Regions from separate parts of the Klebsiella sp. WP3-W18-ESBL-02 genome, predicted to be linked through region 1. Evidence: riboswitches for the same ligand, from Rfam matches in the RefSeq annotation. Region 1 holds a riboswitch; the other holds the start of a gene.

The links. Region 1 has a riboswitch for cobalamin ahead of btuB (TonB-dependent vitamin B12 receptor BtuB). Riboswitches for the same ligand answer to the same signal wherever they lie in the genome.
Positions count from the first base shown of each region.
Region 2: linked by a shared signal. The riboswitch ahead of H7R56_RS04985 (cobyrinate a,c-diamide synthase) and the one ahead of btuB (TonB-dependent vitamin B12 receptor BtuB) in region 1 are both predicted to bind cobalamin.

Region 1 covers NZ_AP021972.1:4,949,475-4,965,091, reverse strand. The annotation lists gene sthA (Si-specific NAD(P)(+) transhydrogenase) at 1-1,120, opposite strand, end outside; gene fabR (HTH-type transcriptional repressor FabR) at 1,318-1,953, shown strand; gene H7R56_RS23785 (YijD family membrane protein) at 1,969-2,322, shown strand; gene trmA (tRNA (uridine(54)-C5)-methyltransferase TrmA) at 2,411-3,511, opposite strand; cobalamin riboswitch at 3,626-3,813, shown strand; gene btuB (TonB-dependent vitamin B12 receptor BtuB) at 3,878-5,734, shown strand; gene murI (glutamate racemase) at 5,679-6,536, shown strand; rRNA gene H7R56_RS23765 (16S ribosomal RNA) at 6,906-8,445, shown strand; tRNA gene H7R56_RS23760 (tRNA-Ile) at 8,516-8,592, shown strand; tRNA gene H7R56_RS23755 (tRNA-Ala) at 8,631-8,706, shown strand; rRNA gene H7R56_RS23750 (23S ribosomal RNA) at 8,913-11,819, shown strand; rRNA gene rrf (5S ribosomal RNA) at 11,915-12,030, shown strand; tRNA gene H7R56_RS23740 (tRNA-Asp) at 12,086-12,162, shown strand; tRNA gene H7R56_RS23735 (tRNA-Trp) at 12,215-12,290, shown strand; gene hdfR (HTH-type transcriptional regulator HdfR) at 12,389-13,207, opposite strand; gene H7R56_RS23725 (MaoP family protein) at 13,326-13,664, shown strand; partial or broken gene H7R56_RS23720 (YifB family Mg chelatase-like AAA ATPase) at 13,690-15,210, opposite strand; gene ilvL (ilv operon leader peptide) at 15,565-15,617, shown strand, end outside.
Region 2 covers NZ_AP021972.1:1,028,641-1,044,257, reverse strand. The annotation lists gene cbiM (cobalt ECF transporter S component CbiM) at 1-606, opposite strand, end outside; gene H7R56_RS05040 (cobalt-factor II C(20)-methyltransferase) at 603-1,316, opposite strand; gene cbiK (sirohydrochlorin cobaltochelatase) at 1,313-2,092, opposite strand; gene H7R56_RS05030 (cobalt-precorrin-6A reductase) at 2,089-2,889, opposite strand; gene H7R56_RS05025 (precorrin-3B C(17)-methyltransferase) at 2,886-3,611, opposite strand; gene cbiG (cobalt-precorrin 5A hydrolase) at 3,611-4,666, opposite strand; gene H7R56_RS05015 (cobalt-precorrin-4 methyltransferase) at 4,647-5,420, opposite strand; gene H7R56_RS05010 (decarboxylating cobalt-precorrin-6B (C(15))-methyltransferase) at 5,413-5,982, opposite strand; gene H7R56_RS05005 (cobalt-precorrin-7 (C(5))-methyltransferase) at 5,972-6,577, opposite strand; gene cbiD (cobalt-precorrin-5B (C(1))-methyltransferase CbiD) at 6,571-7,710, opposite strand; gene H7R56_RS04995 (cobalt-precorrin-8 methylmutase) at 7,707-8,342, opposite strand; gene cbiB (adenosylcobinamide-phosphate synthase CbiB) at 8,353-9,312, opposite strand; gene H7R56_RS04985 (cobyrinate a,c-diamide synthase) at 9,309-10,682, opposite strand; cobalamin riboswitch at 10,778-10,956, opposite strand; gene H7R56_RS04980 (GHMP family kinase ATP-binding protein) at 11,090-11,959, shown strand; gene cobD (threonine-phosphate decarboxylase CobD) at 11,944-13,020, opposite strand; gene amiC (N-acetylmuramoyl-L-alanine amidase AmiC) at 13,027-14,277, opposite strand; gene argA (amino-acid N-acetyltransferase) at 14,507-15,617, shown strand, end outside.

The DNA.
Region 1 (15,617 bases):
CATACGGCACCTTCATCGCGGTCAGCTGCTGTTCGGTTTTGCCGACGGAGCTGATTTCAGGAATGGTATAGATCCCGGTCGGGATATCTTCAATCAGGTGAGCGGTCGCTTCGCCTTTCATCAGCGCCTGTGCAGCAATACGTCCCTGATCGTAGGCGGCGGAGGCCAGGCTTGGATAGCCGATGACGTCGCCGACGGCGTAAACGTGCGGCAGCGCGGTCTGGTACAGGCTATTGACCTTCAACTGACCGCGGCCATCGGCCTGCAGGCCGATGTTTTCCAGCGACAGCGAGTCGGTGTTGCCGGTACGGCCGTTGGCGAACAGCAGACAATCGGCTTTTAGCTTTTTGCCGGACTTCAGGTGCATGATCACGCCGTCGTCCACGCCTTCAATTTTCTCGTACTCTTCGTTGTGGCGAATGACCACACCGCTATTCCAGAAGTGGTAAGACAACGAGTCTGACATCTCCTGGTCGAGAAACGCCAGCAGGCGGTCGCGGGTGTTGATCAGGTCAACCTTCACGTCCATACCGCGGAAGATAGACGCGTATTCGCAGCCGATAACCCCGGCGCCGTAAATAATGACGTGGCGAGGTTCATGGTGCAGGCTCAGGATAGAGTCGCTGTCATAAATGCGCGGGTGAGTGAAATCGACATCGGCCGGACGATACGGGCGCGAGCCGCAGGCGATCACGAACTTGTCAGCGGTTAATGTTTCAACCGACCCATCCGGGCATTCCAGCGCGATGGTATGTTCGTCGACGAAACGGGCGTCGCCCTGCAGCATTTCGCAGTGATTGCGCTCATAAAAACCCTGACGCATACGAGTCTGCTGATTGATTACGCTATCAGCATGATTCAGGATGTCGGCAAAGGAAGAGCGGAGAAGTCGGCTGTGGTCGCTGTAGAGAGGGTTCTGGTTGAATTCGATAATACGGCTGACGGCGTGGCGAAGGGCTTTGGAAGGAATGGTACCCCAGTGGGTACAGCCGCCGCCGACATTATGATAACGCTCAATAACGGCGACACGGGCTCCCTGCTTCACCAGACCCATAGCAGCACCTTCGCCGCCGGGGCCGGAACCAATTACTATTGCATCATAATCGTAGGAATGTGGCATGGTAAGGCTTACCTGTTCTTATACATAAAAGCAACAGAATCATAACATCATCGAAGTAATAACCCAATTATCGTTGGGCTTTTTTCATACGAAATAGCATAAATAGCATGTAAACAATCATTAACAAAGCTGCGTAAGTCGATTCGTTTTAATCTCTGGTATAGTGCCAGCAGGTCATGTGGAAGGATTCAGTCATCGTGATGGGTGTTAGAGCGCAACAAAAAGAAAAAACCCGGCGGTCGCTGGTAGAAGCGGCATTCAGTCAACTTAGTGCCGAACGTAGTTTTGCCAGCCTGAGCCTGCGCGAAGTCGCGCGTGAGGCAGGAATTGCGCCAACCTCTTTTTATCGCCACTTCCGCGATGTGGATGAGCTGGGGCTGACGATGGTCGATGAAAGCGGCCTGATGCTGCGTCAGCTGATGCGTCAGGCGCGCCAGCGGATTGCCAAAGGCGGTAGCGTTATTCGTACCTCCGTTTCGACCTTTATGGAATTTATCGGCAATAATCCAAACGCCTTCCGCCTGCTTCTGCGCGAACGTTCAGGAACGTCCGCCGCATTTCGCGCGGCGGTAGCGCGTGAAATTCAGCATTTCATTGCGGAACTTGCTGACTATCTGGAAATCGAAAACCATATGCCGCGTGCCTTCACGGAAGCGCAGGCCGAGGCGATGGTAACCATTGTATTTAGCGCAGGGGCCGAGGCGCTGGACGTGAGCCCTGAACAGCGCCGGCAGTTGGAAGAACGGCTGGTGCTGCAATTACGGATGATCTCAAAAGGCGCGTACTACTGGTATCGCCGTGAACAAGAGAAGACGACACATCAGTCCGAATAAGGTGGTAAACGAGCAATGAAACTGTCAGGTCAAGAAAAGGGTACGCTGCTGCTGGCGCTGTTGGCTGGCTTATCGATTAACGGCACGTTTGCAGCCCTGTTTAGCTCCATCGTACCTTTCTCCGTTTTTCCCATTATCTCGCTGGTGCTGACGGTTTACTGTCTGCATCAACGCTATCAGAACCGTACGATGCCGGTGGGGTTGCCAGGCCTTGCTGCTGCCTGCTTTATTCTGGGCGTGCTGCTGTATAGCACAGTGGTGCGTGCCGAGTATCCGGACATCGGGTCTAACTTCTTCCCGGCGGTACTGTCGGTAGCGATGGTCTTCTGGATCGGTTACCGGATGCGTAACCGCAAACACGAGTCCTAATCAGTAGGCCGGATAAGCGCAGCGTCATCCGGCGCTGACGGAGCAGATTGCCGGATGGCGGCTTCGCTTATCCGGCCTACGTTAAGTCTTACTTCTTCGTGAGCAGTACGCCGCATTCCATATGGTGGGTGTATGGGAACTGGTCGAACAGCGCCAGGCGGCTAACGTTATGCGTCTGGCTCAAGGTTTCCAGGTTCTGGCATAGCGTCTGCGGGTTACAGGAGATGTACAGAATATTCGGGTACCCCTGCACCATTTTCTCGGTTTCACTATCCAGCCCGCTGCGCGGTGGGTCGACGAAAATCGTTTCGCACTGATAGCTTTTCAGATCGATGCCCTGCAGGCGGTTAAACTCACGCACGCCGTTCATCGCTTGCGTAAACTCCTCTGCCGCCATGCGGATAATCTGCACGTTGTCGATCTGGTTGGCGGCGATATTGTACTGCGCGGCCGCGACCGATGGCTTGGCGATTTCAGTGGCCAGCACGCGGTTGAAGTTGCGCGCCAGCGCCAGCGAGAAGTTACCGTTACCGCAGTACAGTTCCAGCAGGTCGCCGCGTGAATTTTGCGTGGCGTTGAGTGCCCACTCCAGCATGTGAATGTTCATCGCAGCATTCGGCTGCGTGAAGCTATTCTCCACCTGACGGTAGATCATTTCTTTGCCTGCCACCGGCAGGCGTTCATCGATATAGTCCTGATCCAGTTCGATTTTTGTTTTCGTCGCGCGGCCAATCAGATGCACGTTAAGCCCTTTGGCCCGCAGCGCGTCACGTAGCGCTTCAGCCTCTTCACGCCACTCGTCATCCAGCTTTTTATGGTACAGCAGCGAGACTACCGCCTGATGGCTTAGGGTGGTGAGGTAGTCAATCTGGAACAGCTTATGGCGAAGCGCGTGGTTGCCGCGCACGCCCTCGAGCATGGCGGTCATCAGCGTGTTAATCAGCTCGCTGGCCGCCGGGAACGTGTCGACGCGAATACGGCTTTTGCTCTGCTGGTCGAACATGATGTGATACAGGTCATCACCATCGTGCCAGATGCGGAATTCGGCGCGCATGCGGTAGTGGCTGACCGGCGAGCGGAACACCTCCGGCGCGGGCGCGCTAAACGGCGCCATCATCGTTTGCAGGCGAGTGACTTTCTCGGCGAGCTGAGCGTCGTACTGTTCGGTAGGGAGGTGTTCGGGGGTCATGATGCATCCTGAATAATAAAAGTACGCGGGGATTGTAGGGCCTGCTCAGGGGATGTCCAGTACCGAGACAGGTGAAAATCATAAATAGCAGTCTGGACATCTATATGTAACTAAATGTAGCATCCCCGTACCGGTCCTGTGAGTTAAAAGGGAATCCAGTGTGAATCTGGGGCTGACGCGCAGCGGTAAGGAAGGTGGGAAACGAATGCACCCGATGCAGACACTGCGGCTTGCCGTGGGAAGTCCTCGTTTTCCGATGTCGCCTCCAAGCCCGAAGACCTGCCGGATGACGTCGCATGGGGTTTTATCGTCGCGAACAACGTATAAAGCCTGCGGCATCCTTTTTATGTTTCGGATGCTTTAAAAATGATTAAAAAAGCTTCGCTGCTGACGGCGTTATCCGTCACGGCATTTTCTGGCTGGGCGCAAGACAGCAATTCAGACACGCTGGTGGTGACCGCCAACCGCTTCCAACAACCTGTTAATACCGTTCTGGCTCCTACGGATATTGTTACGCGTGATGATATTCAGCGCTGGCAATCTAAAGATCTGAACGACGTTATGCGCCGCCTGCCGGGCGTTGATATCGCTCAGAATGGCGGTATCGGGCAGAGCGCTTCTCTTTATGTCCGCGGTACCGAAGGACGCCACGTGCTGGTGCTGATTGACGGCGTGCCTATGGCGCGTGCGGGCATTTCCAATGGCATTGATATTGGGCAGATTCCGGTATCGCTGGTGCAGCGCATTGAGTATATCCGTGGGCCGCGTTCAGCGGTGTACGGGTCTGGCGCGATCGGCGGTGTCGTCAACATTATTACCTTGACCGACGATGAGCACGCTCAGATTAATGCCGGTGCGGGTACTAACGGCTATCAGACTTATGATGGCGCGGTGAACAAACGCTTTGGCGACACGCTGGTGACGGCGGCTGGGGCTTACCAGACGACTCACGGCTTCAACGTTCAGCCGGATTCCCCTTACAGCGGTGATAGCGACCGTGACGGCTATCGCAATAAACTGTTCTGGGGCGGCGTACAGCATAAGTTCGACGATAACTTCTCCGGCTTTTTCCGTGGCTATGGCTATACCGCTAACAGCGATTACGATCAGGGTTCTTATGGGTATGCGGGCGGTAACGACGAGGCGCAGAACTATACGCAGTCCTGGGATACGGGCCTGCGCTACAGCTCGGGTATTTACTCTTCCCAGCTGATTGCGAACTACCAACACCTGAAAAATTACAACTACAGCAACGATCTCGGCCGCTATGCCGGGGATGCGACGCTGGACAATATGGAACAGCGTTATATCCAGTGGGGGAATAACGTTGAAGTTGGGCACGGGGCGATTAGCGGCGGCGTCGACTGGAAACAGGAAAAACTGACGTCCAGCAGCACCACGTTATCGGATGTCTATAAGCGCGATACGACCGGGCTATACCTGACCGGGCAGCAGCAGCTTGGCGACGTCACCTTAGAAGCTTCCGGACGTGAAGATCATGATGAGCAGTTCGGCTGGCACGGCACCTGGCAAACGGCCGCAGGCTGGCAGTTTGTCGATGGCTATCGGGCCACGCTCTCTTATGGTACTGGCTTCCTGGCACCTTCTCTGGGGCAACAGTTTGGGGCGACGCGCTTTGCTTCATCCTATGGGCCGGGCATTGCCGCTAACCCTGACCTGAAACCGGAAGAGTCTAAGCAATGGGAAGCGGGTCTTGAAGGGTTAACCGGTCCGCTGGACTGGCGTCTGTCGGCTTATCATTACGAAATCCAGAACCTGATTGACTACAAAAACAATCAGTACATCAACGTGAAGTCGGCCACCATTAAGGGGCTTGAATGGACGGGGAATATCGCCACCGGTCCAGTGGAGCATCATCTGACGCTGCAATACGTCGATCCACGTGATGACCAAACTGACAAGGTGCTTTATCGCCGCGCTAAGCAGCAGGTGAAGTATGAGCTGACCGGACAGGTTTACGATCTTGGCTGGAATGTCATGTATCAGTACCTGGGTGAGCGCTACGATAATGATTATGACAATAATCGTGATGTAAAAATGGGCGGCGTGAGCTTATGGGACATCGGATTATCGTATCCGGTCACCTCACACCTGACAGTTCGTGGTAAAATAGCCAACCTGTTCGATAAAGATTACGAGACAGTTTATGGCTACCAAACTGCAGGACGGGAATACACCTTGTCTGGCAGCTACACCTTCTGAACCACGTCCCACCGTGCTGGTATTTGATTCCGGCGTAGGTGGGCTGTCGGTCTACGATGAGATCCGGCATCTCTTGCCGGATCTTCATTACATCTATGCGTTCGATAACGTCGCTTTCCCGTATGGCGAGAAGAGTGAAGAGTTTATCGTTGAGCGCGTTGTTGAAATCGTCACTGCGGTACAGCAGCGTTATCCATTAGCGCTGGCCGTCATCGCCTGTAACACGGCGAGCACGGTATCGCTGCCCGCGCTGCGTGAGCACTTCGGCTTCCCCGTTGTGGGCGTAGTCCCGGCCATTAAACCGGCGGCGCGTCTTTCGGCGAACCGTATCGTCGGGCTGCTGGCAACGCGAGGGACGGTGAAGCGTCCTTATACGCATGAGCTGATCGCCCGCTTTGCTAACGAATGCCGTATAGAGATGCTCGGTTCTGCAGAGCTGGTGGAGCTGGCTGAAGCGAAGCTGCACGGCGAACCGGTGCCACTCGACGAGTTGAAGCGCATTCTTCGCCCATGGCTTCGTATGCCGGAGCCGCCGGATACCGTCGTGCTCGGCTGCACCCACTTCCCGCTATTACAAGAGGAACTGCTGCAGGTGTTGCCGGAGGGTACCCGACTGGTGGATTCCGGTGCGGCGATTGCGCGTCGAACGGCCTGGTTGCTTGAGCATGAGGCACCGGATGCGAAATCCAGTGAACCGAATCTGGCCTACTGCATGGCGCTCACGGCGGAAACTGAGCAACTTTTACCCGTTTTACGCCGTTATGGCTTTGAAACGCTCGAAAAACTGCCTGTTTCATCCTGATTTGTTCAAAAAAGAGACGCTTGAAAAGTTTTTTTAAAACAGGGCTTGTCAACGTCTCAGAACTCCCTATAATGCGCCTCCACTGACACGGAACAACGGATTACAAGCCGCCGGGTCAGCGAGGTTCTCCTGAGAATCTCAACAGAGAAAAGCGAAATTAAATGCTTGACTCTGAAGCGGGAAAGCGTAATATGCACATCCCGCGCCGCTGAGAAAAGCGAAGCGGCACTGCTCTTTAACAATTTATCAGACAATCTGTGTGGGCACTCGAAGATACGGATTCTTAACGTCGCAAGACGAAAAATGAATACCAAGTCTCTGAGTGAACACGTAATTCATTACGAAGTTTAATTCACGAGCATCAAACTTAAATTGAAGAGTTTGATCATGGCTCAGATTGAACGCTGGCGGCAGGCCTAACACATGCAAGTCGAACGGTAGCACAGAGAGCTTGCTCTTGGGTGACGAGTGGCGGACGGGTGAGTAATGTCTGGGAAACTGCCCGATGGAGGGGGATAACTACTGGAAACGGTAGCTAATACCGCATAACGTCGCAAGACCAAAGTGGGGGACCTTCGGGCCTCACACCATCGGATGTGCCCAGATGGGATTAGCTAGTAGGTGGGGTAACGGCTCACCTAGGCGACGATCCCTAGCTGGTCTGAGAGGATGACCAGCCACACTGGAACTGAGACACGGTCCAGACTCCTACGGGAGGCAGCAGTGGGGAATATTGCACAATGGGCGCAAGCCTGATGCAGCCATGCCGCGTGTATGAAGAAGGCCTTCGGGTTGTAAAGTACTTTCAGCGAGGAGGAAGGCGTTGTGGTTAATAACCGCAACGATTGACGTTACTCGCAGAAGAAGCACCGGCTAACTCCGTGCCAGCAGCCGCGGTAATACGGAGGGTGCAAGCGTTAATCGGAATTACTGGGCGTAAAGCGCACGCAGGCGGTTTGTTAAGTCAGATGTGAAATCCCCGGGCTCAACCTGGGAACTGCATTTGAAACTGGCAAGCTTGAGTCTCGTAGAGGGGGGTAGAATTCCAGGTGTAGCGGTGAAATGCGTAGAGATCTGGAGGAATACCGGTGGCGAAGGCGGCCCCCTGGACGAAGACTGACGCTCAGGTGCGAAAGCGTGGGGAGCAAACAGGATTAGATACCCTGGTAGTCCACGCCGTAAACGATGTCTATTTGGAGGTTGTTCCCTTGAGGAGTGGCTTCCGGAGCTAACGCGTTAAATAGACCGCCTGGGGAGTACGGCCGCAAGGTTAAAACTCAAATGAATTGACGGGGGCCCGCACAAGCGGTGGAGCATGTGGTTTAATTCGATGCAACGCGAAGAACCTTACCTACTCTTGACATCCACGGAACTTAGCAGAGATGCTTTGGTGCCTTCGGGAACCGTGAGACAGGTGCTGCATGGCTGTCGTCAGCTCGTGTTGTGAAATGTTGGGTTAAGTCCCGCAACGAGCGCAACCCTTATCCTTTGTTGCCAGCGGTTCGGCCGGGAACTCAAAGGAGACTGCCAGTGATAAACTGGAGGAAGGTGGGGATGACGTCAAGTCATCATGGCCCTTACGAGTAGGGCTACACACGTGCTACAATGGCATATACAAAGAGAAGCGACCTCGCGAGAGCAAGCGGACCTCATAAAGTATGTCGTAGTCCGGATTGGAGTCTGCAACTCGACTCCATGAAGTCGGAATCGCTAGTAATCGTAGATCAGAATGCTACGGTGAATACGTTCCCGGGCCTTGTACACACCGCCCGTCACACCATGGGAGTGGGTTGCAAAAGAAGTAGGTAGCTTAACCTTCGGGAGGGCGCTTACCACTTTGTGATTCATGACTGGGGTGAAGTCGTAACAAGGTAACCGTAGGGGAACCTGCGGTTGGATCACCTCCTTACCTTAAAGAAACGTTCTTTGAAGTGCTCACACAGATTGTCTGATGAAAAATAGCAGTAAAGAATCTCTGCAGGCTTGTAGCTCAGGTGGTTAGAGCGCACCCCTGATAAGGGTGAGGTCGGTGGTTCAAGTCCACTCAGGCCTACCAAATTCGTCCCGCGAATTTGAGGGAGATTCATAAACGATGGGGCTATAGCTCAGCTGGGAGAGCGCCTGCTTTGCACGCAGGAGGTCTGCGGTTCGATCCCGCATAGCTCCACCATCTTTACTGCAACAATACAAGAAAACTTCAGAGTGTACCTGAAAAGGTTCACTGCGAAGTTTTGCTCTTTAAAAATCTGGATCAAGCTGAAAATTGAAACGACACACTGTGTCTGTTCTCCGTAATAAGAACAGATAAGCGGTGTGTTCGAGTCTCTCAAATTTTCGCAACACGATGGTGTTTTACGAAACATCTTCGGGTTGTGAGGTTAAGCGACTAAGCGTACACGGTGGATGCCCTGGCAGTCAGAGGCGATGAAGGACGTGCTAATCTGCGATAAGCGTCGGTAAGGTGATATGAACCGTTATAACCGGCGATTTCCGAATGGGGAAACCCAGTGTGTTTCGACACACTATCGTTAACTCAATACATAGGTTAACGAAGCGAACCGGGGGAACTGAAACATCTAAGTACCCCGAGGAAAAGAAATCAACCGAGATTCCCCCAGTAGCGGCGAGCGAACGGGGAGCAGCCCAGAGTCTGAATCAGCTTGTGTGTTAGTGGAACGGTCTGGAAAGTCCGACGGTACAGGGTGATAGTCCCGTACACCAAAATGCACAGGTTGTGAACTCGAAGAGTAGGGCGGGACACGTGGTATCCTGTCTGAATATGGGGGGACCATCCTCCAAGGCTAAATACTCCTGACTGACCGATAGTGAACCAGTACCGTGAGGGAAAGGCGAAAAGAACCCCGGCGAGGGGAGTGAAAAAGAACCTGAAACCGTGTACGTACAAGCAGTGGGAGCCTCTTTATGGGGTGACTGCGTACCTTTTGTATAATGGGTCAGCGACTTATATTCTGTAGCAAGGTTAACCGAATAGGGGAGCCGAAGGGAAACCGAGTCTTAACTGGGCGTTAAGTTGCAGGGTATAGACCCGAAACCCGGTGATCTAGCCATGGGCAGGTTGAAGGTTGGGTAACACTAACTGGAGGACCGAACCGACTAATGTTGAAAAATTAGCGGATGACTTGTGGCTGGGGGTGAAAGGCCAATCAAACCGGGAGATAGCTGGTTCTCCCCGAAAGCTATTTAGGTAGCGCCTCGTGAATTCATCTTCGGGGGTAGAGCACTGTTTCGGCTAGGGGGTCATCCCGACTTACCAACCCGATGCAAACTGCGAATACCGAAGAATGTTATCACGGGAGACACACGGCGGGTGCTAACGTCCGTCGTGAAGAGGGAAACAACCCAGACCGCCAGCTAAGGTCCCAAAGTCACAGTTAAGTGGGAAACGATGTGGGAAGGCTCAGACAGCCAGGATGTTGGCTTAGAAGCAGCCATCATTTAAAGAAAGCGTAATAGCTCACTGGTCGAGTCGGCCTGCGCGGAAGATGTAACGGGGCTAAACTGTGCACCGAAGCTGCGGCAGCGACACTATGTGTTGTTGGGTAGGGGAGCGTTCTGTAAGCCGTTGAAGGTGTCCTGTGAGGGGTGCTGGAGGTATCAGAAGTGCGAATGCTGACATAAGTAACGATAATGCGGGTGAAAAACCCGCACGCCGGAAGACCAAGGGTTCCTGTCCAACGTTAATCGGGGCAGGGTGAGTCGACCCCTAAGGCGAGGCCGAAAGGCGTAGTCGATGGGAAACAGGTTAATATTCCTGTACTTGGTGTTACTGCGAAGGGGGGACGGAGAAGGCTATGTTAGCCGGGCGACGGTTGTCCCGGTTTAAGCATGTAGGCGGGAAGTTTAGGTAAATCCGGACTTCTTTTAACGCTGAGGTGTGATGACGAGGCACTACGGTGCTGAAGTAACAAATGCCCTGCTTCCAGGAAAAGCCTCTAAGCATCAGGTAACATCAAATCGTACCCCAAACCGACACAGGTGGTCAGGTAGAGAATACCAAGGCGCTTGAGAGAACTCGGGTGAAGGAACTAGGCAAAATGGTGCCGTAACTTCGGGAGAAGGCACGCTGATATGTAGGTGAAGTGGTTTACCCATGGAGCTGAAATCAGTCGAAGATACCAGCTGGCTGCAACTGTTTATTAAAAACACAGCACTGTGCAAACACGAAAGTGGACGTATACGGTGTGACGCCTGCCCGGTGCCGGAAGGTTAATTGATGGGGTTAGCGGCAACGCGAAGCTCTTGATCGAAGCCCCGGTAAACGGCGGCCGTAACTATAACGGTCCTAAGGTAGCGAAATTCCTTGTCGGGTAAGTTCCGACCTGCACGAATGGCGTAATGATGGCCAGGCTGTCTCCACCCGAGACTCAGTGAAATTGAACTCGCTGTGAAGATGCAGTGTACCCGCGGCAAGACGGAAAGACCCCGTGAACCTTTACTATAGCTTGACACTGAACACTGGTCCTTGATGTGTAGGATAGGTGGGAGGCTTTGAAGCGCGGACGCCAGTTCGTGTGGAGCCAACCTTGAAATACCACCCTTTAATGGCTGGTGTTCTAACGTAGACCCGTGATCCGGGTTGCGGACAGTGTCTGGTGGGTAGTTTGACTGGGGCGGTCTCCTCCTAAAGAGTAACGGAGGAGCACGAAGGTTAGCTAATCCTGGTCGGACATCAGGAGGTTAGTGCAAAGGCATAAGCTAGCTTGACTGCGAGAGTGACGGCTCGAGCAGGTGCGAAAGCAGGTCTTAGTGATCCGGTGGTTCTGAATGGAAGGGCCATCGCTCAACGGATAAAAGGTACTCCGGGGATAACAGGCTGATACCGCCCAAGAGTTCATATCGACGGCGGTGTTTGGCACCTCGATGTCGGCTCATCACATCCTGGGGCTGAAGTAGGTCCCAAGGGTATGGCTGTTCGCCATTTAAAGTGGTACGCGAGCTGGGTTTAGAACGTCGTGAGACAGTTCGGTCCCTATCTGCCGTGGGCGCTGGAGAATTGAGGGGGGCTGCTCCTAGTACGAGAGGACCGGAGTGGACGCATCACTGGTGTTCGGGTTGTCATGCCAATGGCATTGCCCGGTAGCTAAATGCGGAAGAGATAAGTGCTGAAAGCATCTAAGCACGAAACTTGCCCCGAGATGAGTTCTCCCTGACTCCTTGAGAGTCCTGAAGGAACGTTGAAGACGACGACGTTGATAGGTCGGGTGTGTAAGTGTAGCGATACATTGAGCTAACCGATACTAATGAACCGTGAGGCTTAACCTTACAACGCCGAAGCTGTTTTGGCGAAATTGAGACGATTTTCAGCATTGATTACAGATTAGATTAACCGGCGAAAAGCGGGTTAATAACAGAATTTGCCTGGCGGCCGTAGCGCGGTGGTCCCACCTGACCCCATGCCGAACTCAGAAGTGAAACGCCGTAGCGCCGATGGTAGTGTGGGGTCTCCCCATGCGAGAGTAGGGAACTGCCAGGCATCAAATTGCAGTAAACCGGGATGAATAATCCGGGTAGTGACAAAGAAATTCGGTGGAGCGGTAGTTCAGTCGGTTAGAATACCTGCCTGTCACGCAGGGGGTCGCGGGTTCGAGTCCCGTCCGTTCCGCCACTTATTCAACATTAAGCCTGCTAAATTAGCAGGCTTAATGATAAGAAAATTTAGGGGCGTAGCTCAGTTGGTAGAGCACCGGTCTCCAAAACCGGGTGTCGCGAGTTCGAGTCTCTCCGCCCCTGCCATATATAATCCTTTGCTTAGGCAAAGGATTTTTTTTGCCAAAAATTCACCTTCCTGACGGGCCCATCGTTCTCCCCCGGGCCACCTATTCAGTCTTTACTTAAAATACATTGGTTTTCAATATGTCGCGAATTTGCGCCTGTTTGTCGCTATTTTGCAGCCATATCGCATATAAAGGTCGTAGAATGGCCGTACCATCGGTAACGGGATAGAGATCGTTCTGCTCCTGTGCCCACGACACGGGCAACCAGGTGCAACCTTTTAACGGTAATAGCTGGAGTCGGGCCAGGCTTGCCGAACTGGTGGTCAGCAGCGGGATATCGTCACTGCTAATTAGCCCTGCTTCGTGCTGCTGGAAATCTGCGCCCCACTCCAGACGCAGGTAGTTCAGATCTGCCCTGGTTGTCTCCGGCGTTGCACAGTACAGCTCAAGTGCAAAATGTCCCAGCAGCTGGCTGCTGAATTCATCCATTTTTGGCGCTTCGGTGGTCAGTAACAGATCGAGCTGGCGCTCGTGTAGCTGTTTAACCAGCGACTGGCGTTGGGCGATCCGCGCTTCAAACTGTAGCGTACCGTCGGCCTGATAAAGCCGGGATAGCCAAGCGTTAAGCATACACTCCCATAGCGAAGCGCTAGCACCAATGGAAAACTCATTGTGCCGCGAGGTGTTAGCCACTTCCTTACGCGCGGCCTGCCACGTGCTCATCAGCGTTTCTGCGTAGGGAAGGAGTTTTTCTCCCGCCGCGGTCAAACGAATATTATTGCGATGGCGGGTAAACAGATTGACCCCAAGCTGATTTTCTAACTGACGGATTCGAAAGCTCACCGCAGATTGTGTCAGATAGAGCGCTTCTGCGGCTCGCCCGAAGTGGCGAGTTCTGCTCACTTCGAGGAAAGTTTTCAGCAATTCGGTATCCACAGCTTTCTCCGCAAAATTTTTTGTCGTAATGATTTAAATCTTTTGTTTTACACTCTGTCAAGCGTATCTAATACTCCGCGCCATAAATAGCTCGGCCAAAGAATTAGGAGCGTGTAGGATGGCGGAAAGCTTTACGACGACTAATCGTTTTTTCGATAATAAAAATTATCCGCGCGGGTTCTCTCGTCATGGTGATTTCACCATCAAAGAGGCGCAGCTGCTTGAGCGTTATGGCTTTGCCTTTAACGAACTCGATCTTGGCAAACGCGAGCCGGCAACCGAAGAAGAGCAGCAGTTTGTCTCGGTCTGCCGTGGTGAACGTGAGCCGGCAACGGATGCTGAACGCGTATGGACCAAGTATGTCACGCGCATCAAGCGTCCGAAGCGTTTCCACACCCTGTCCGGCGGTAAGCCGCAGGTGGAAGGCGCTGAAGACTACACTGACAGCGACGATTAATAAAAAAGGGGCCTGGGCCCCTTTTTTATTGTAGTAAAGTTTGAAGATGGGCGAGCATTCTGTCGATGCCGCGATAGCTCAACGCTTCCTGCAAATGATGTCTGGCAATATCCTCTGCCCCCTCCATATCCGCCAGCGTGCGCGAAACCTTTAACAGACGCTGCTAGGCGCGGATCGACAGCCCAAGCTGTGTCAACGTCTGCTCTAGCCACAGAGCGTCCGCTTCTACCAGCGCACAGTATTGCCGGATCTCGCTGCCGCTGAGCTGCGCATTTAGCTTCCCTTGTCGCGCATTCTGACGCTGCTGCGCTGTGATGACCCGCTGTTGTACCGTCAGGCTGCTTTCCCCTACGCGGGCCGATTGGCTCAGTAAGCCCGGCGGCGGTAGCGGAATTTCCAGGGAGAGATCGAACCGGTCGAGAAACGGACCAGACAGCCGATTGAGGTAGCGCAGCGTCTGTTCTGGCGTGCAGCGGTTATGCTGCCCCTCATAGTGACCGGTAGGGCTAGGATTCATCGCAGCAATCAGTTGAAAGCGAGCAGGATAGGTAATTTTGGCCCGCGTACGTGAAATGTGGATTTTGCCAGACTCAATCGGCTCGCGCAGCGCATCCAGCACCCGGCGCTCAAATTCCGGTAGCTCATCGAGGAACAGAATCCCGTTGTGGGCCAGCGAAATCTCTCCCGGGGCGGGAATCGACCCGCCGCCAACCATAGCCGTCAGCGATGCGCTATGGTGAGGTGCACGAAAGGGGCGATGGCGCCATTCACGCTGAATGCGATAGGTATTTTCCAGACTGATAATTGCCGCGCTCTCAAGCGCCTCGCTGTCGCTAAGCGGCGGGAGTAGCCCGCGCAGACGGGTGGCAAGCATGGTTTTACCCGTACCAGGTGGGCCAACGAGCAGCAAATTGTGACCGCCCGACGCGGTGATCTCCAGCGCCCGTTTCCCCTGCAGCTGGCCGATCACATCGCTTAAATCTTCGCAGCTGGCGGGGGCCATCATGCCCTCTGGTGGAGGCTGCCTGAGCGTTTGTTTTCCTTCAAGAAATGCGCAGACTTCAAGAAGGTGGCTGGCAATCAGGCAATCGCTGCCGCCAAGCAGGCCGACCAACGGCGCGTTATCCTCGGCAAGCACAATCTGGCGACCTGAATGTATGGCTTCCATCGCCGCCGATAGCGCCCCAGGAATACCGCGTAGCGCGCCCGTGAGCGCCAGTTCACCCACAAACTCATACTGCCCTAGTTTCTGGCTATTAAGCTGCTCAGAGGCCGCCAGAAGCGCAATAGCGATAGGTAAATCATATCGCCCTCCTTCTTTAGGAAGATCGGCCGGCGCGAGGTTAATGGTGATCTTCTTCGCCGGAAAGGTATAACCGCTGTTGATGATGGCGCTGCGAACCCGGTCGCGCGCCTCTTTGACGGTGGTTTCCGGCAGCCCGACCATGACCAGGCCCGGCAGACCCTGGCTGATATGCACTTCGATAGTAATCAGCGGTGCGCTGACGCCCAGCGCGGCGCGCGTATAGACAACGGATAGCGACATAATTCCTCCCTGAAGATCGCTATTATGTGCGATGCAGTCGTTCCATTAATCTGCTTAATTTGATTATTACGTGGCGTATTCCATAATTTTCACCGACATTCAGCGCATTTCATTAATTTTGGAATCGAGTCCGAATGTTGCTCATATGACGTCAACTTCGCCTCTGCTCAGTCGTTGCGTAGGGAGCAAAAGGTGAAATATTTTCATTTCATAAATTCTCTATATAAAACAAATTGTTTTCATTAAATCCTTAGCGCGGTAAGCAATGCCGTCATAAAAAAAACTTGTGCTTTTTGTGATGTCTGTGGTAACTCTGTAGGTATTCCTTCGAACAAGATGCAAGAACAGACAAAAATGAAAGCCCTTCTACGAGTGATTAGCCTGGTCGTGATTAGCGTGGTGGTGAT
Region 2 (15,617 bases), 1.2 Mb from region 1:
AACAAAGCCCGCCTGCGGATCCGGAAAGGCCACGCCCAACTGGAGAGAGGTGACAAAGTAGGTCGCCAGGTCCGCCAGCATGGCGCACAGGAACACCGACACATCGCGGCGGAACCCGGCCTTACAGGCCATCTTCCACACCAGATAGCCGACGATTGGCCCAATTACCGCCATTGACATGCCGTTAGCGCCAAGCGTCGTCAGGCCGCCGTGAGCCAGCAGCAGCGCCTGGAACAACAGTACGATCGCCCCCAGAATAGCCACTACGCCCGGCCCGAACAAAATGACTGCCAGCCCCACGCCGGTCGGGTGCGAGCAGCTCCCGGTGACGGACGGGATCTTCAATGCCGAGAGGACAAAAATAAACGCCCCGCACAGCGCCAGCAGCACCTTCTGGTTGCTGTCTTCCTGCACGATGCGGCGCAGGCGAACCAGCCCGTACCATAGGCACGGCAGGAACAGCAGCCACCAGGCCAGCGCCCACATCGGCGGCAGGAAGCCTTCCATGATGTGCATCGCAAAGGCTTCTTGCGGTACCACCAGCAGCAGTATCGCCGCCGCGAATCCACTGAGCGATAACTGCTTCAGCTGTTGTTCCAGTTTCATTTTCCTTGCTCCCACTGTTTATTCACCAGAATGGTGGAGAAATACGGCAGCGGCAGGTCGTCAGCGACCTCGCCTAAATGCCGCCAGCACTGTTCACCCGGCAGCGTCGCCTCGGCCATCAGCAGTGCGTTATCCAGCAGTCCTGCTTTTGCCAGCAGCGCTTTAATACGCGGAAAACGGCCATAGACTTTCATCAGCACCAGGCTGTCGTGCTGCGCCAGCGCGCGTTCAATCTCGTCTTCCGGCGCGGTGCAGGCGACCACCGCCAGCGACTGCTGTTCCATTGCCAGCGGCGTTTTGCTGCGCGCGGCAATGGCAGCGAACGAGGTCACGCCGGGCACAATCTCCAGCCACTCAGGGCTGCCAATGCGCTGGAGTAAAAAGACCCAGGTGCTGAACAGCATCGCGTCACCGAGGGTGATAAAGCCCACGCGCTTCCCGGCTTCCACTTCGCGTACCAGCGCCGCCGAAACGTCATCCCAGACGGCCTCTTTTTCAGCGCTGTCGGCGCTCATCGGGAAGTGGCAGCAGCGTACTTCGGTCTGTTCGCCGAGGTATTCGCGCACGATGGAGAGCGCCAGGCTGTCGCCGCCTTTGCGGCCAGCCGGGGCGTAAAGAATATCCAGCGAGCCCAGAATGCGCGCCGCGCGAATGGTAATCAGGTCAGACGCACCCGGCCCGGTGCTCAGGGCATACAGTTTGCCGCTCATGCTGCCTCCAGAGACTGCTGTAAATGGTCAACAAACATGGCGCGCACCACCGGGTTTTCGCCCAGCCCGCACAGCCACGGCGTAGCCGGAATGCCCGCCGCGTTAAACAGCGTCTTCCACGAATCTTCTTCGTCGGAGGCCATGTCGTTGATAGCGTGGTCGCCCGCCACCAGCATCAGCGGCATCAGGTGTACGGCGCTGACGCCCTCTCTGCTCATGCTCTCAATCAGCACCTCCACTTCCGGGTAGCTCTCCACCGCGCCAACCCGCGCCGGGAAGCGCTGGGCGGTCATCATATGGTCGAGGCAGGCGTAGGCAGCAAAGGCGTGGTGGCTGGCGCCGTGGCCCATAAACACCACCTTTTCGTTGGCGTTCAGCGCAGGCATTTGTTGGGTGAGCGCCTCCATCAGACGCACATAGTCGTCGTGGCCGCTCAGCAGCGGCGTGCCGAGGGTCAGGCGTTTAAACAGCGGGCGCAGGCTCTGTACTTCGCGGGCAATTTTCTCGTACTCGTCGCCATTGATAATGTGCAGCGACTGAACCGCCACATCGTCATAGCCGAGGTCCGCAAGCTTTTGCAGCGCCTCAAGCGGCGTATCGGTTTCAATGCCGTCGCGGGCTTTCAGCTTGCGGATAATCATGCCCGAGGTAAAGGCGCGGAACAGGTCACGATCGGGGCAACTGGCCGCCAGTTCGCGTTCGCAGGCGACAATATTCTTCTCGCAGGTATCGTGGTAGCTGGTGCCGAAGCTCACCACCAGTAGGGCTTTTTTCATGCTTGATTCCTTTTGTCGTCGGCCAACCAGCGCGCTAAGCGCTCGGCAAAGGCGGACTGACTTTCCAGTAGTTCATCGCCGGACACCAGCGGTGCCGGACGGGTAATCACGATGCAGGGAAGTCCGGCGTCCAGGCAGGGTTGTACCTTCTCCAGATAGCCGCCTTCCGCGCCGGAGGCTTTGGTCACCACCACGTCGGCGCGGCAGTGACGATAAAACGCGGCGTTAAATTCCGCGCTGAACGGCGCGCAGATAGCAAAAATCTCGCCCACGCCAAAGCCGAGGTCGGCGCACTGCTGCACCACGTTCGGCACCGGCAGCACGCGGGCCAGCAGCGTTTTTTCCGGCAGCCCGGCGCGCCACAGTGCCAGGTCTTTGCTGCCAGTGGTCAGCAGCACCCGCTGGCCCAGCGGTTTAATCTGCTCACAGGCTTCATCAATGCTGCCGACGTAGTGCAGCAGCGGGTGCGTCAGTTCATCCCGTTGATCCGGGCGCTGGTAGCGACTCAGCAGGACACCCGCTTGCGCACAGGCGTCCAGCACGTTGCGGCTGACCGCTTCGGCATACGGGTGCGACGCATCAATCACCCAGCGTGTGTTGTGTTCACGAAGCCAGGCGACCATCTCTTCCCGCTCCAGACGACCGCAGCGCACCTGCCCCTGAATATCGCCCGCCAGCGCTTCGCCGGTGGGTGTCGCCACCGACACGGTGTAGCGCACCTGCGCGGCATCCAGCTGCAGGCAAAGCGCGCGCGCATCGCTGGTGCCGCCCACCACCAGCACGTCACCGAAACTCACAGCACGTAGCCTCTAGGCGTGATCATCAGGCCGTCCTGCACATAGGTGGTTTTATTGCCGACGATGACCAGGCTGGTCATGTCCACCGGTTCAAAGTCCATCGCGCCGAGCGTAGTGAGCCATTTTTCCTGCTTTTTGCGCCCGGCCGACTTCACCACGCCCACCGGCGTATCGGCGCTTTTAACCGCGGAAAGCAGTTCAAAGGCGCGCGCCAGATGCCCTTCGCGACCCCGGCTGCGCGGGTTGTAGAAGCAGATAACGAAGTCGGCTTCCCCGGCGGCGATAATACGTTTCTCGATCACCGGCCACGGGGTGAGCAGGTCGCTCAGGCTGATATGGCAGAAGTCGTGCATCAGCGGCGCGCCCAGCAGTGAGGCCGCCGCAATGCTGGCGGTCATGCCCGGGATCAGGCGCACTTCCACGTCCAGCTTCTGTTTGCTGACCAGTTCCAGCACCAGCCCCGCCATGCCGTAAATGCCCGCATCACCGCTGCTAATCAGCGCCACGTTGTGCCCGGCCTGCGCCAGTTCAATCGCCGCCTGACAGCGTTCAATCTCTTTGCACATCCCGGTTTTGATCACCTGCTTATCGCCGGTAAAGGCTTTCACCAGGTGGGTATAGGTTTTGTAGCCGACGACGATTTCTGCCGCCTGCAGCGCCTCGACGGCCTCCATGGTCATCATGGCCTGCGAGCCAGGGCCGATCCCAATTACGCTTAACATCAGTATGTGACTCCCAAAGTAATGGTGATCCCCTGTTCACGCAGGGTTCCACCGAGTAAGTGCCCATCGCTTAACAGCCATGCCGACGGGCCGGAAACGCTGCCAACGCCGACCGTTTGTTTGACAAACAGCGATGAGGGAAAACGGTGCTCATGCTCGCGCAGAGCGGACACGCTAAACACCTCAAACGGTACGTCGAGGTCGCTTGCCAACTGAATCAGCCCCAGTTCATCCTGCTTAAGGACAATGCTGCCGATAGCCTTCAGCGCCAGCGGGTCCAACTGCTGAAGTGCCAGCTGGCGCATCAGCAGCGCGCTAATCAGCTCGCGCGGGGTGCCGCGACGGCAGCCAATGCCCGCAACGATGCGCCGCGGGACCAGCTTCCAATGGGGCACCGGCAGATCGGGTAACGTTTTACGCAAGGTGATACACACCAGCCCATCGAGGTCGGGCAGCGTATGAAGATCGGTAACCGGAATAAAACCGCGTAGGTCGCAGCGGCGAATATCAGCGCTAAAACGGTCGTCCCACCACAGCCCAACCCGCTGCTGGCTGACGAGCATTTGGTTAACCGCCTTTACCGCGGCGCGAAAGTCGTGCATCCGCGCGTTGAGCTGACAGGCCAGCGTATCCAGCGCCGCCACCTCATTCACGTCGGTGGCGGTGGTGATGACCGGCTCCACGTCGAGAATGCCCGCCAACCGTCGTGCCAGGTCGTTCGCGCCGCCCACGTGGCCGGAAAGCAGGCTAATCACGTGCTGGCCGCGTTCATCAATCACCACCACCGCCGGGTCGCGGAGCTTATCAACCAGCAGCGGCGCCAGCACGCGTACCGCGATGCCGGTCGCGCCGATAAACACCAGCGCTGAATAGTGCGTAAATGCCCGCTGCACGGTACGGGAAAAGCTGCCGTCAAAAGGCAGGAATCCCTCCACCACCAGCCCTTCGCGGGTAAAGCAGGTCATCGGCAGCGCCGAGTGTAGCCGCCTGGCCAGCGCGACGCCGCCGGGGGTCAGGCAGAACAGCGCAATGCGCTCAGGCTTTGCGGTATTCATGGCTAAAATCTGCGGCGTAGAGGCGCGAGTAGTGGTATTCCTCGCCGAGAAAATCCCCGACCAGGATCAGCGCCGTTTTACGGATGTCGGCATCGCGCACTTTATCGGCGATATCCAAAAGCGTACCGCGTACGGTCTGGCTCTCGGGCCAGGTAGCCTTGTAAATCACCGCCACCGGCGTGGTCGCCGGGTAGCCGCCGTCAATCAGCCGCTCGGCGACTTTGTTGATGCGCTGTACGGAGAGGTAAATCGCCATTGAGGTGCGATGCTGGGCAAAGGATTCCAGCTGTTCGCGCTCTGGCACCGGCGTACGCCCTTCCAGGCGAGTGATGATCAGGCTTTGCGAGACTTCCGGTACCGTGTACTCGACGCCCAGCTCCGCCGCCGCGCCGAGAAACGCGCTGACGCCCGGCACCACCTGCCAGTCAATGCCGCGACGGGTCAGCTCTTCGCCCTGCTCGCGCACCGAACCGTACAGCGACACGTCGCCGGTTTGCAGGCGCACCACCGTTTTTCCGGTCTTCACGCCCGCTTCCATCAGGTCGAGGATTTGCTCAAGGTGCAGCTCGGCGCTGTCGTGGCACTCGGCTTCCGCCGGGCAGTAGCTCAGCAGTTCGGGGTTAATCAGCGAACCGGCGTAAATCACCACCTGCGCCTGTTGCAGCAGGCGGTAGCCTTTCAGAGTAATCAGTTCGCGGTCGCCCGGCCCGGCGCCGACGAACCAAACGCAGCGTGTATCAAAAGCCTCAGCCATGGTGTCGCTCCTTGTGACAAGCAAGCACAAAAACGGGATTGTGCGGTTTAAAATAGTGACCGGTGCCCAGCGCCGTCAGCGTTGAAACATTCAACTGCTGGCAGTCAACCGCCGGGACTCCGACGCGCTGGAGATGCTCGAGAGCACAGTGCAGGTTCTCCTGCAAAATAAAGGTCATCACCAGACGCCCGCCCGGGCGAAGCTGGCGCAGAGACCAGTCGATAAGCGCGCAGAGATGGCCGCCGCTGCCGCCCATAAAGACCGCGTCGGCGAGCGCATCAACCGTCAGCGGCGCTTCGCCTTCTACGATGTGAATATTCCGGCACTCAAAGCGCTGACAGTTTTCCGCCAGCAGATGCAGCGCCGCCGGATTGCGCTCAATCGCCGTCACCGTCAGCGCCGGATTTTGCAGCGCGGCTTCAATCGACACGCTGCCGGTGCCTGCGCCAATATCAATCAGGTGACTCGCACCGTGCAGCTCAAGTTTTGAGAGCGCCAGCGCGCGCACTGCCTCTTTGGTCATCGGCACCTTTTCGCCGCGTAAAAACAGCTCATCTTTCATCGAGGATCACCACCGTGTTCATCTCATAATCGCGCTCCACGGCGCTAACCGGCAGCCAGTGGATGCGTTCGTTGTCCTGCGCCAGGTTTTCGCCAATCACCATCCAGCGGTGTCCCTTACCGCGCGCCACCAGTTCAGCGGCGATGGCTTTCGGGCCGCAGCGTTTGTCGGTGACCATCGCCACCTTGCGGTGGCTCGCCAGCCTGTCGAAATCCACCTCGCGCCCGTGGCTGCTGGTCAGCCACATGTCGTTCATATCAATGCCCGCCTGCGCGCACAGGTATTGCACGGCGCTGACGCCGGGGATCACCCGCACGTTTTCACGGCCAAAATGGGCAATAAGCCGCGTGCCGATGCCGTAAAACAGCGGGTCGCCGGAGGCCAGCACCACCACGTTTTGCGCCTGTCGCGCCTCAATCCACGCCAGCACCTGGGGAATATTGGCGCCCAGCGGGCAGCGTTCACCATCAAACGCCGGAAACTGCGCCAGATGGCGCACGCCGCCAACCAGCGCATCAGCTTGTTTCACCGACTCCACGGCCTGCGGCGTCATCAGCTGTACGCCCGCCGGGCCCATTCCGACGACGGTTAACATTGCATGTCCTTGACGATCTCGTTGACCGGGCGATTGCTGCCGAGGATCTGGTTATCAAAGGCAAACATGATGGCATCGCAGATGGGCGGATTTTGCGTGAAGCGCAGCCGCTCCAGCACACGCTGGCAGATGCGCTTGGCCAGATGGTTGTAGATTTTCTGGAAGCCGTGAGCGTCAATGTGTTCCATTGCCGCTTCGGTGGTGTCGCACTCGCTCACCAGAGTGAGCAGTTCAAGGGGCGCGCCGAGCAGCGCCAGATGGGCCACCAACGTCTCCATGCGCCCGTCGGCGATATGGCTGTGGGTGTGGAAAATCCCGGCGGCGATTTTGACCAGCTTGCCGGGGTGGCCAATCAGCACAATCTGGCGGAAGCCAAGGCGCACCGACTCTTCAATCATGTAGCCGACAAAGTTGCTCATGGTGACCACCACCTGCGAGTCAATGCCCATCTGCTCGCGTACGAAGCGTTCGCCGTGGTTGCCCGGTACCAGCACCACGCGCGCCAACCCGGCGGCACGTTTCATCTCCAGTTCCAACGCCAGCGAGCGTTTCCAGCTCTCTTCCGACATCGGCGTCACGATACCGGTGGTGCCAATAATCGAAATGCCGCCCAGAATGCCCAGCCGCGCGTTATAGGTTTTCTTCGCCCGCTCTTCGCCCTCTGGGGCAAAAATCTCCACCTCTGCGCCGCGCGCCGGGCCGATGGCTTCACGAACGGCGGTTTCAATGGTGTGTCGCGGGGTACGATTAATCGCCGCGCTGCCGATGGGCAACCCGATGCCTTTGCGGGTAACGGTGCCAACACCTTCGCCGCCGCGCAGGATAATCTCGCCGCTGTCGTTGACGGTGACGCGAGCAAAAATCAGCATCCCGTGGGTAGCGTCGATATCATCGCCGCCATCTTTGCGGATGGCGGCAATACCCTGCTGGCCTTCGACGTGCGGGGATTCGACATTCAGGTTTAGCGTCACGCCCGACGGCGTGACAATCGAGATCTGGTGAATCAGGTGCTGGCGCATCACCATCAGCGCGGCGACTTTCGCCGCCGCCGTGGCGCTGGAGCCGGTGGTGTAGCCTTTGCGCAGCGCTTTGCCGTTATGCCACACCGGGGCATCAAAGGCGGGCTCGCTCATCGCGCCCCCTGCAGATGGTAGAGAATGGCGTTGACGATCGCCGCCGCAACGTTGCTGCCACCTTTACGCCCCAGCGCGGCAATGCCCGGCAGGCTGCTTTTGCTCAGCGCCTCTTTGGATTCCGCCGCACCGACAAACCCGACCGGCACGCCAATCACCCCGCCGACCTCCAGCGCGTTATGCTCCATCAGGCGAAACAGCGCGGTTGGCGCATTACCGAAGACAAACACTTTGTCGCCCTCCTCTTTGGCGGCAATGTCCACCGCCGCCATCGAGCGGGTAATGCCCTGCGCTTTGGCCTCGCGCACCACGCGCGGGTCGCTGATGTAGCAGCGGCACTCGCCGCCGAAGGTGGCCAGCAGGTTTTTGTTGATGCCGGAAAGTACCATGGTGGTGTCGGTGTAGAGCGTGCACGGGCGGCTCAGCGCCTCGCACAGGCGGGTTAATGCATCCGGCGAGAACCACAAAATATCCAGCCACTCGAAGTCGGCGGTGGTGTGGATCACCCGTTTGATAATCGCTTCGTGCAAGGGGCTGGCGAAGCGATACTCCGGGCGCGTTTGCGCGATAATCTCGCTGATAATCTCGAAGCTTTTGCGCTCAATCGCTTGCGGTTGCTGGATATAGTTCATGCAGTGCTCCTCAGGCCACGCCGATAAGCCAGAACCTGACCGCCATAAACAGCAGCAGGGCCAGCGTTGACGCTACCCACATCAGTCGAATCGTTCGGGAAATATCATCAATGGCAATCGGGCGATGCGCGTCGCCAATCCACGGCTTGTTCACCCGCTCGCCAAAATAGTCGTTAGGGCCGCCAAGACGGATGCCCAGCGCCCCGGCGACGGTCGCTTCAGACCAGGCGCAGTTGGGGCTGCTGTGGTTTTTACGGTCGCGCCAGCCGATACGCAGCGCGCGCGCGCCATTATCGCGGCAGATAAAGGCGGCAAGGCCAATCAGCAGCCAGCTCAGACGCGCGGGAATGAAGTTCGCCACGTCGTCGAGACGCGCGCTGACCATGCCAATTGCCCGGTATTTTTCGTGCTTGTAACCCACCATCGAGTCGAGGGTGTTCACCGCTTTGTAGGCCATCGCCAGCGGCGCGCCGCCGAGCAACAGGAAGAAGAGCGGCGCGATAATGCCGTCGACGGTGTTTTCCGCCACCGTCTCCACCACCGCGCGGTTGATCTGTTCCGGCTGTAGCTGTGAGGTATCGCGCCCGACAATCCACGACAGCTTGATACGGCTTTCGGCAAGATCGCCTGCCCGCAGCGGACGTTCGACCGCCTGCGCCGACTGCGCCAGGCAGCGCCCGGCCAGCACCGTGAAAATCATCCACACCTCAACGCCAAAACCCAGCCACGGATGCACGCTCGCGGCGAGGTGCAGCACGCCCCAGGCAACGGCGTAACTCAGCCCCACCACCACCAGCCACATCACCCCGCCGCCAATACGCAGCGCAAGGTCGGTATGACACATCCTGCGCACCGCGCGCTGCACGGCGTTAATCAGGTTGCCTATCCAGCGCACTGGATGCGGCCAGCTGTGCGGGTCGCCGATGATGAAATCAAGCCCCCAGGCCAGGCACCAGGCCAGCAGCGTCATTGGGCACTCCTTGCGGCGGCAAACCAGTGGTTGAGCATCGACGGGTTCTGAGCAAAATGGAGATGCAGGTAGCTGGCAAAAGTATTGCCACGTTGCCAGCCACCGGCCCACTGCTGGAGCACCGCGCCGTCGCGGGTTTTACGGCACGCCATCACCGCAGGCGTCTGGGCGGTAAAATCGGAATAGTGGAATTCGTGGCCGCGCAGCACGTCGCCGGGAGCAGCGAGCAGCGTTGGCTGCTGCGCCTGCGCTTCGCAGTAGCCAAAGCGGGTCAGCCGGGAGCCCATTTTGCTGTGGCCGGGCAGAATATCGGCCATTGCGTAGGTATCACCGTTCTTATCTTCCAGCGTGGTGCCAAGGTACATCAGGCCGCCGCATTCGGCGTAAATCGCCACGCCGCGCTCGTGCGCCGCGCGCAGCTGCGTCAGCATTGGCTGGTTATCTGCAAGGGCACGGGCGTGCAGTTCCGGGTAACCGCCGCCGAGCCAGATCATCTGGCAATCGGGCAGCACCGCGTCATGCAGCGGGCTAAAGCGCACAATCTTCACGCCAGCACGCAGCAGCAGTGCCAGATTGTCCGGGTAGTAGAAGTTGAAGGCTTCATCATCGGCAAGGGCGAGCGTCAGCCCCGCGCCGGAGTCCGGCATGGGCGGCCATTGGCCGGAAGGTAAAGTGCGCAATGCGCTCAGTTCAAGCAGACGATCGGCATCCAGCGTTCGCTCCAGCACGGTAGCAAAGTCTTGCCATGGCCCATTGTCGAGCGCCGATTCTCGGGCAGTGACCAGCCCAAGATGGCGCTCCGGCAACGATACGCCGTCCACGTGCGGCACATAGCCCAGCACAGGAAGGCCGCAGTAGCGTTCAATGGCGTGCTTAAGCAGCTGGAAGTGGCCCTCGCTGTTGACGCGATTCACGATGACGCCAGCGATATTCAAGCGGGGATCGAAGTGCTGAAACCCCATCACCGTCGCGGCAATAGAAGTTGAAACCGCCTTACCGTCCACCAGCAGAATCACCGGACAGCCCAGCTGTTTCGCCATCGCCGCGCTGCTGCAATAATCAGGGTCGGTGCCGTAGCCATCGTAAAGGCCCATGACGCCTTCAATGACGGCAACATCGGCCTGCTGCATATGTTCGCAGAACAGCGCATTAAGCGTGGGGGCAGGCAGCATATAGCTGTCGAGATTATGGGAGGTAACGCCGCTAAGGGCGCTGTGCCAGCCGGTATCAAGGTAGTCCGGCCCGACTTTGTAAGGCTGAACGCGCAGGCCGCGTCGCTGTAACAGCGTAAGCAGACCCAGCGTTACCGTGGTTTTACCACAGCCGCTGCCGGTCCCGGCGAGAACAAATGCGTGCTGTCTGGCTGCCATACCCTGACCCTATGCAGGGTGGTCATCGGGTATAGCCGTGCGTGCGCCCGGTCCGGAGACCGTTCGACTCAAAGCAACCCACTTCCCACCGAAGTTGTTGTTAATGGCCAACAGGCAGGTCTTCTGGCTTAGCGTCATCCTCGCCCGTCCTTCCCGATCTGTCGATCAGTGGTGTGTACGGGGTTGTCAGCATCACAGCAGCGGGGGCTGCGGAGGGTTTACACCTCCTTCCCTGGCACATAATCTATGCCAAACCTGTTGGTTGCAGATTTATACCGGCACGTCGGCCCGCATAAAATAAAAACAGGTTACTCTAGCGCCGCAAAAGAAGGATTTCGTTGCGCTATGACAATACCGGCAGATTTATTTACGGTAGTTATATTTCGTTCGGCAAAGCAAGGAAAATCATGAGCGTGGCGCGCTGTCCCGCCTCCTGTGGGGAACTTATTCAGGGCTGGATTCTCGGCAGTGAGAAGCTGGTTTCTTGCCCGATTGACTGGTACAGCACGGTGGAAGTGCGCGACGGAACGCCGCTTGCCGACGAGCGCCCCCTGGCGCGGGCGATGCTCAACCGGCTGCTAGCCCAGTTGGGCTATCCACAGGCGCTAAGCCGTTCGCTGCGCATAGAGATTCACTCAACGATTCCGTTGGCTAAGGGAATGGCCAGCAGCACCGCCGATATCGCCGCCACCGCCGTTGCCGCCGCGCATCATCTGGGCCAGACGCTCAGCGAATCGGCGCTCGCCGCGCTATGCGTTTCGCTGGAGCCGACGGACAGCACGCTATTTTGTGCCCCCACCCTGTTCGATCATCATCACGCGCGCACGCAAATTGCCTGCCAGCCCGCGCCGCATTTCGACCTTCTGGTACTGGAAAGCCCGCTACGGCTTCGCACCGTCGACTATCACCGATTACCCCGCCAGGCGGTGCTGGAGGCAAACGCCGGGGTGCTCGATCTGGCATGGGAAAAAGTGCAAAGCTCCTGCAGACGTCAGGATGCTGGCCTGCTGGGCGAAGCGGCGACGCTCAGCGCCACCGCCAGCCAGACTCTGCTGCCCAAGCCGGGGTTTGCGGCGCTGCTGGCACTGGTTGAATCATGCAGCCTGTATGGCCTGAACGTAGCGCACAGCGGCAGCGTTGTCGGGTTGATGCTCGACCGCCGCCGTCACGATGTAGAGTATCTGCGCTGGGCGCTGGGGCAACGTTCGTTAGCGGCGCACTGGCCGCAGCTGCATCTGCGAACGTCGGTATCGGGTGGCGTTCAGCTCAGTACCTGACTCAGCGCCGCCAGCAGCCGCTGGTTTTCTTCGGCGCTGCGGATAGCCACCCTGAAGTAGCGCCCGTCGAGCCCCGGGTAGTTAGCGCAGCTGCGAATTAAAATCTGCTGTTCCAGCAGCGCGTATTGCAGCTCAAGGTCGGGGCGCTCGCAGCGCAGAAACAGGTAATTGGCTCGCCCGGGGTAAACCGTGATCCCGTCAATCTTACTGAGCGCACGGTAAAAGCGCGCCCCTTCATCGGCCAACCAGCGGCGAGTGGCCTGCTGGTAGGCGCTATCGTTGAGAATCACCTCGCCGGCCAGCGCGGCGAACGCATTGATTGACCACGGCATCTGCCGCTGGCGCAGCCTTGCGACCGCCCGTTCATCGCCGTTGAGCAGGTAGCCAAGGCGCAGGCCGGGAATAGAATAGAATTTGGTCAGTGAACGCAGCACCCAGACGTGGGGATACTCCGCCAGTAGAGGAATAAATCCCGGCGCATCGGGGATAAAATCAAGGAAGGCTTCGTCGAGAATCAGCGCGATGTCCAGCGCTCGGCAGCGTTCAGCAATGGCCGTCAATAGCGTGTGCTCCGGCATCAGCCCGGTTGGATTGTTAGGCGTGCAGAGAAACAGGCAGTCGAGTTCAGCCGTCAGCGCCGGGAGAATCGCCTCGCTCAGCTGCCAGCCGTCCTCTTCGCGCAGGTAAAACGTGTCGATAACGCAACCCTGCGTTTCCAGCGCGCGACGATATTCGGCGAACCCAGGCGCAACCACCATCGCCCGGCGCGGCTGCAGACCGTTGACGAGGGTAAAAATAGATTCCGTCTCGCCGTTACCTGCGAGAATCCACGTTGCCGGAACCCCGTGATGTGCCGCTAGCGCCTGATGCAGCTGCTGATACTCAACGTCGGGATAGCGTTCCGCACAGCTTAGCTGAGCCACAATGGCCTGTTTTAAGCTCTCGGGCATACCCAGCGGATTAATGTTGGCACTGAAATCCAGCAGCTGGTCAGCGGCGACACCTATCAGCGCAGCCGCTTCACGCGTATTCCCGCCGTGGGCGCATTTCAGACGCGACATGGCAAGTTACCCGCGCCGCGCAAGGGTCGCGCCGTCGGCGAAGTAGGCTTTGATCCCGGCGAGGATGGATTCGGCCACTTCCTGCTGGAATTTGGCGGTCTTCAGCTTGCGCTCCTCTTCAACGTTACTGATAAATGCAGTTTCGACGAGGATCGATGGAATATCCGGTGCTTTCAGCACCGCAAAGCCTGCCTGCTCAACCTGGTTTTTATGCAGATTGTTAATCTGCCCCATCTTCTTGAGCACCGCTTTACCGAATTTCAGGCTGTCGGCAATGGTCAGCGACTGCACCATATCAAACATGGTGTGGTCAACGTAACGGTCGCCGCTCTTGCTCACCCCGCCGATCAAATCCGAGGCGTTCTGGGTCTGCGCGAGATATTTCGCCGCCGTACTGGTGGCCCCCTTAGTGGAGAGCGCAAACACCGACGAGCCGCTCGGCTGACGGCTGGTGAAGGCATCCGCATGAATCGACACGAACAGGTCGGCGCGCTGCTTTTGCGCCTTCGCCACCCGCACCCTCAGCGGAATAAAGATATCTTCATTGCGCGTCATGTAGGCTTTCATATTGCCTTCTTTCTCAATCAGCGCGCGCAGGCGACGGGCAATTTGCAGCACCACGTCCTTTTCCCGCGTTTTATACAGCCCCACCGCACCCGAGTCTTCGCCGCCGTGACCCGGGTCAAGCATGATTACGATTGGCCGGTCACGTCCGGCTTTCCCCGGCTGAGGCCCGCTCTGCGCAGGCGGTACCTGCTTTTCGAGGCCGTCTTTATTGTACTCTTCCAGCAGCGCCAGCAGCGGATCCTGCACATCGTTGCTGTTGGCCGGGTATAGATCCATCACCAGACGCTCTTTGAAGCTGGCGACCGGCGCCAGGGCAAACAGCTGCGGTTTGACGTCCTGCTTAAGCTCAAACACCATGCGCACCGTCTGCGGGTCAAACTGCCCCACGCGCGCGGATTTAATAAACGGATCGTCGCCGCGGATCTGCGCGGCCATCCCTTTCAGCACCGAGTTAAGATTCACCCCTTCGAGATCGACCACCAGGCGATCCGGGTTGCTTAACGCAAACTGCCGGTACTTGAGCACGCGGTTGGATTCCACCGTAACGCGCGTGTAGCTGGACGCAGGCCAGATGCGGACCGCCACCACCTGACTGACGGCAGCAAAACCAACCTGACTGACACTTAGCAACCACATGGCGCCCGCCCCTTTTAACAGGCGGCGACGACTCAAAGACTGACTTCCGGACATGCTCCATCCCAGGCAAAAAAAGACGATTGTAATTTACGCATAATACGATTGACCGAAAACTCTAACCAATGAGGGATAAACTGTCATCTATAAAAGGGTAAACATTCGTTGGTTAAGCGAAATTCGACGCGAATTTTTGCCATCCTGAGGTAAATTCTGGCTTGCGTTTAGCGGCAAAACAGAATAAAAATACACTTATTACGAATAATCATGCATTGAGGGTTGCGCCGTGGTGAAGGAACGTAGAACCGAACTGGTCGAGGGGTTTCGTCATTCAGTCCCCTATATTAACGCTCACCGAGGGAAGACGTTTGTCATCATGCTCGGCGGCGAAGCCATTGAGCATGAGAATTTTTCCAGCATTGTCAATGACATAGGCCTACTTCACAGTCTGGGTATTCGCCTGGTGTTGGTGTACGGCGCGCGCCCGCAGATTGATGCAAACCTGGAAGAGCATCACCATCAGCCCACGTATCATAAACATATTCGCGTGACGGATAGCAAAACCCTTGAACTGGTTAAGCAGGCGGCCGGTCAGCTGCAGCTGGATATCACCGCGCGTCTGTCGATGAGCCTGAATAACACCCCGCTGCAGGGGGCACACATCAACGTGGTGAGCGGTAACTTTATTATCGCGCAGCCGCTTGGCGTGGACGACGGTATTGATTACTGCCACAGCGGGCGTATTCGTCGTATTGATGAAGAGGCCATTCACCGCCAGCTCGATAGCGGCGCGATTGTGCTGATGGGGCCGGTGGCCGTCTCCGTGACCGGCGAAAGCTTTAACCTGACTTCGGAAGAAATTGCCACCCAGTTGGCGATTAAGCTGAAGGCTGAAAAAATGATCGGCTTCTGCTCGTCGCAGGGCGTGTATAACGAAGCGGGCGAAATTGTTCCCGAGCTGTTCCCGAACGAAGCGCAGGCGCGCATCGAAGAGCTGGAGCAGGAAGGCGATTACCTTTCCGGTACCGCGCGCTTCCTGCGCGGCGCGGTGAAAGCCTGCCGCAGCGGCGTGCGCCGTAGCCACCTGATAAGCTATCAGGAAGACGGCGCTCTGCTGCAAGAGCTGTTCTCCCGCGACGGTATTGGTACGCAAATCGTGATGGAGAGCGCCGAGCAAATTCGCCGCGCCACCATTAACGACATCGGCGGTATTCTCGATCTTATCGCCCCGCTGGAGCAGCAGGGTATTCTGGTGCGCCGCTCCCGCGAACAGCTGGAAATGGAGATCGATAAATTCACGATCATTCAGCGTGATAACACCACCATTGCCTGCGCCGCGCTGTATCCGTTCCCGGAAGAAAAAATTGGCGAAATGGCCTGCGTGGCGGTACATCCGG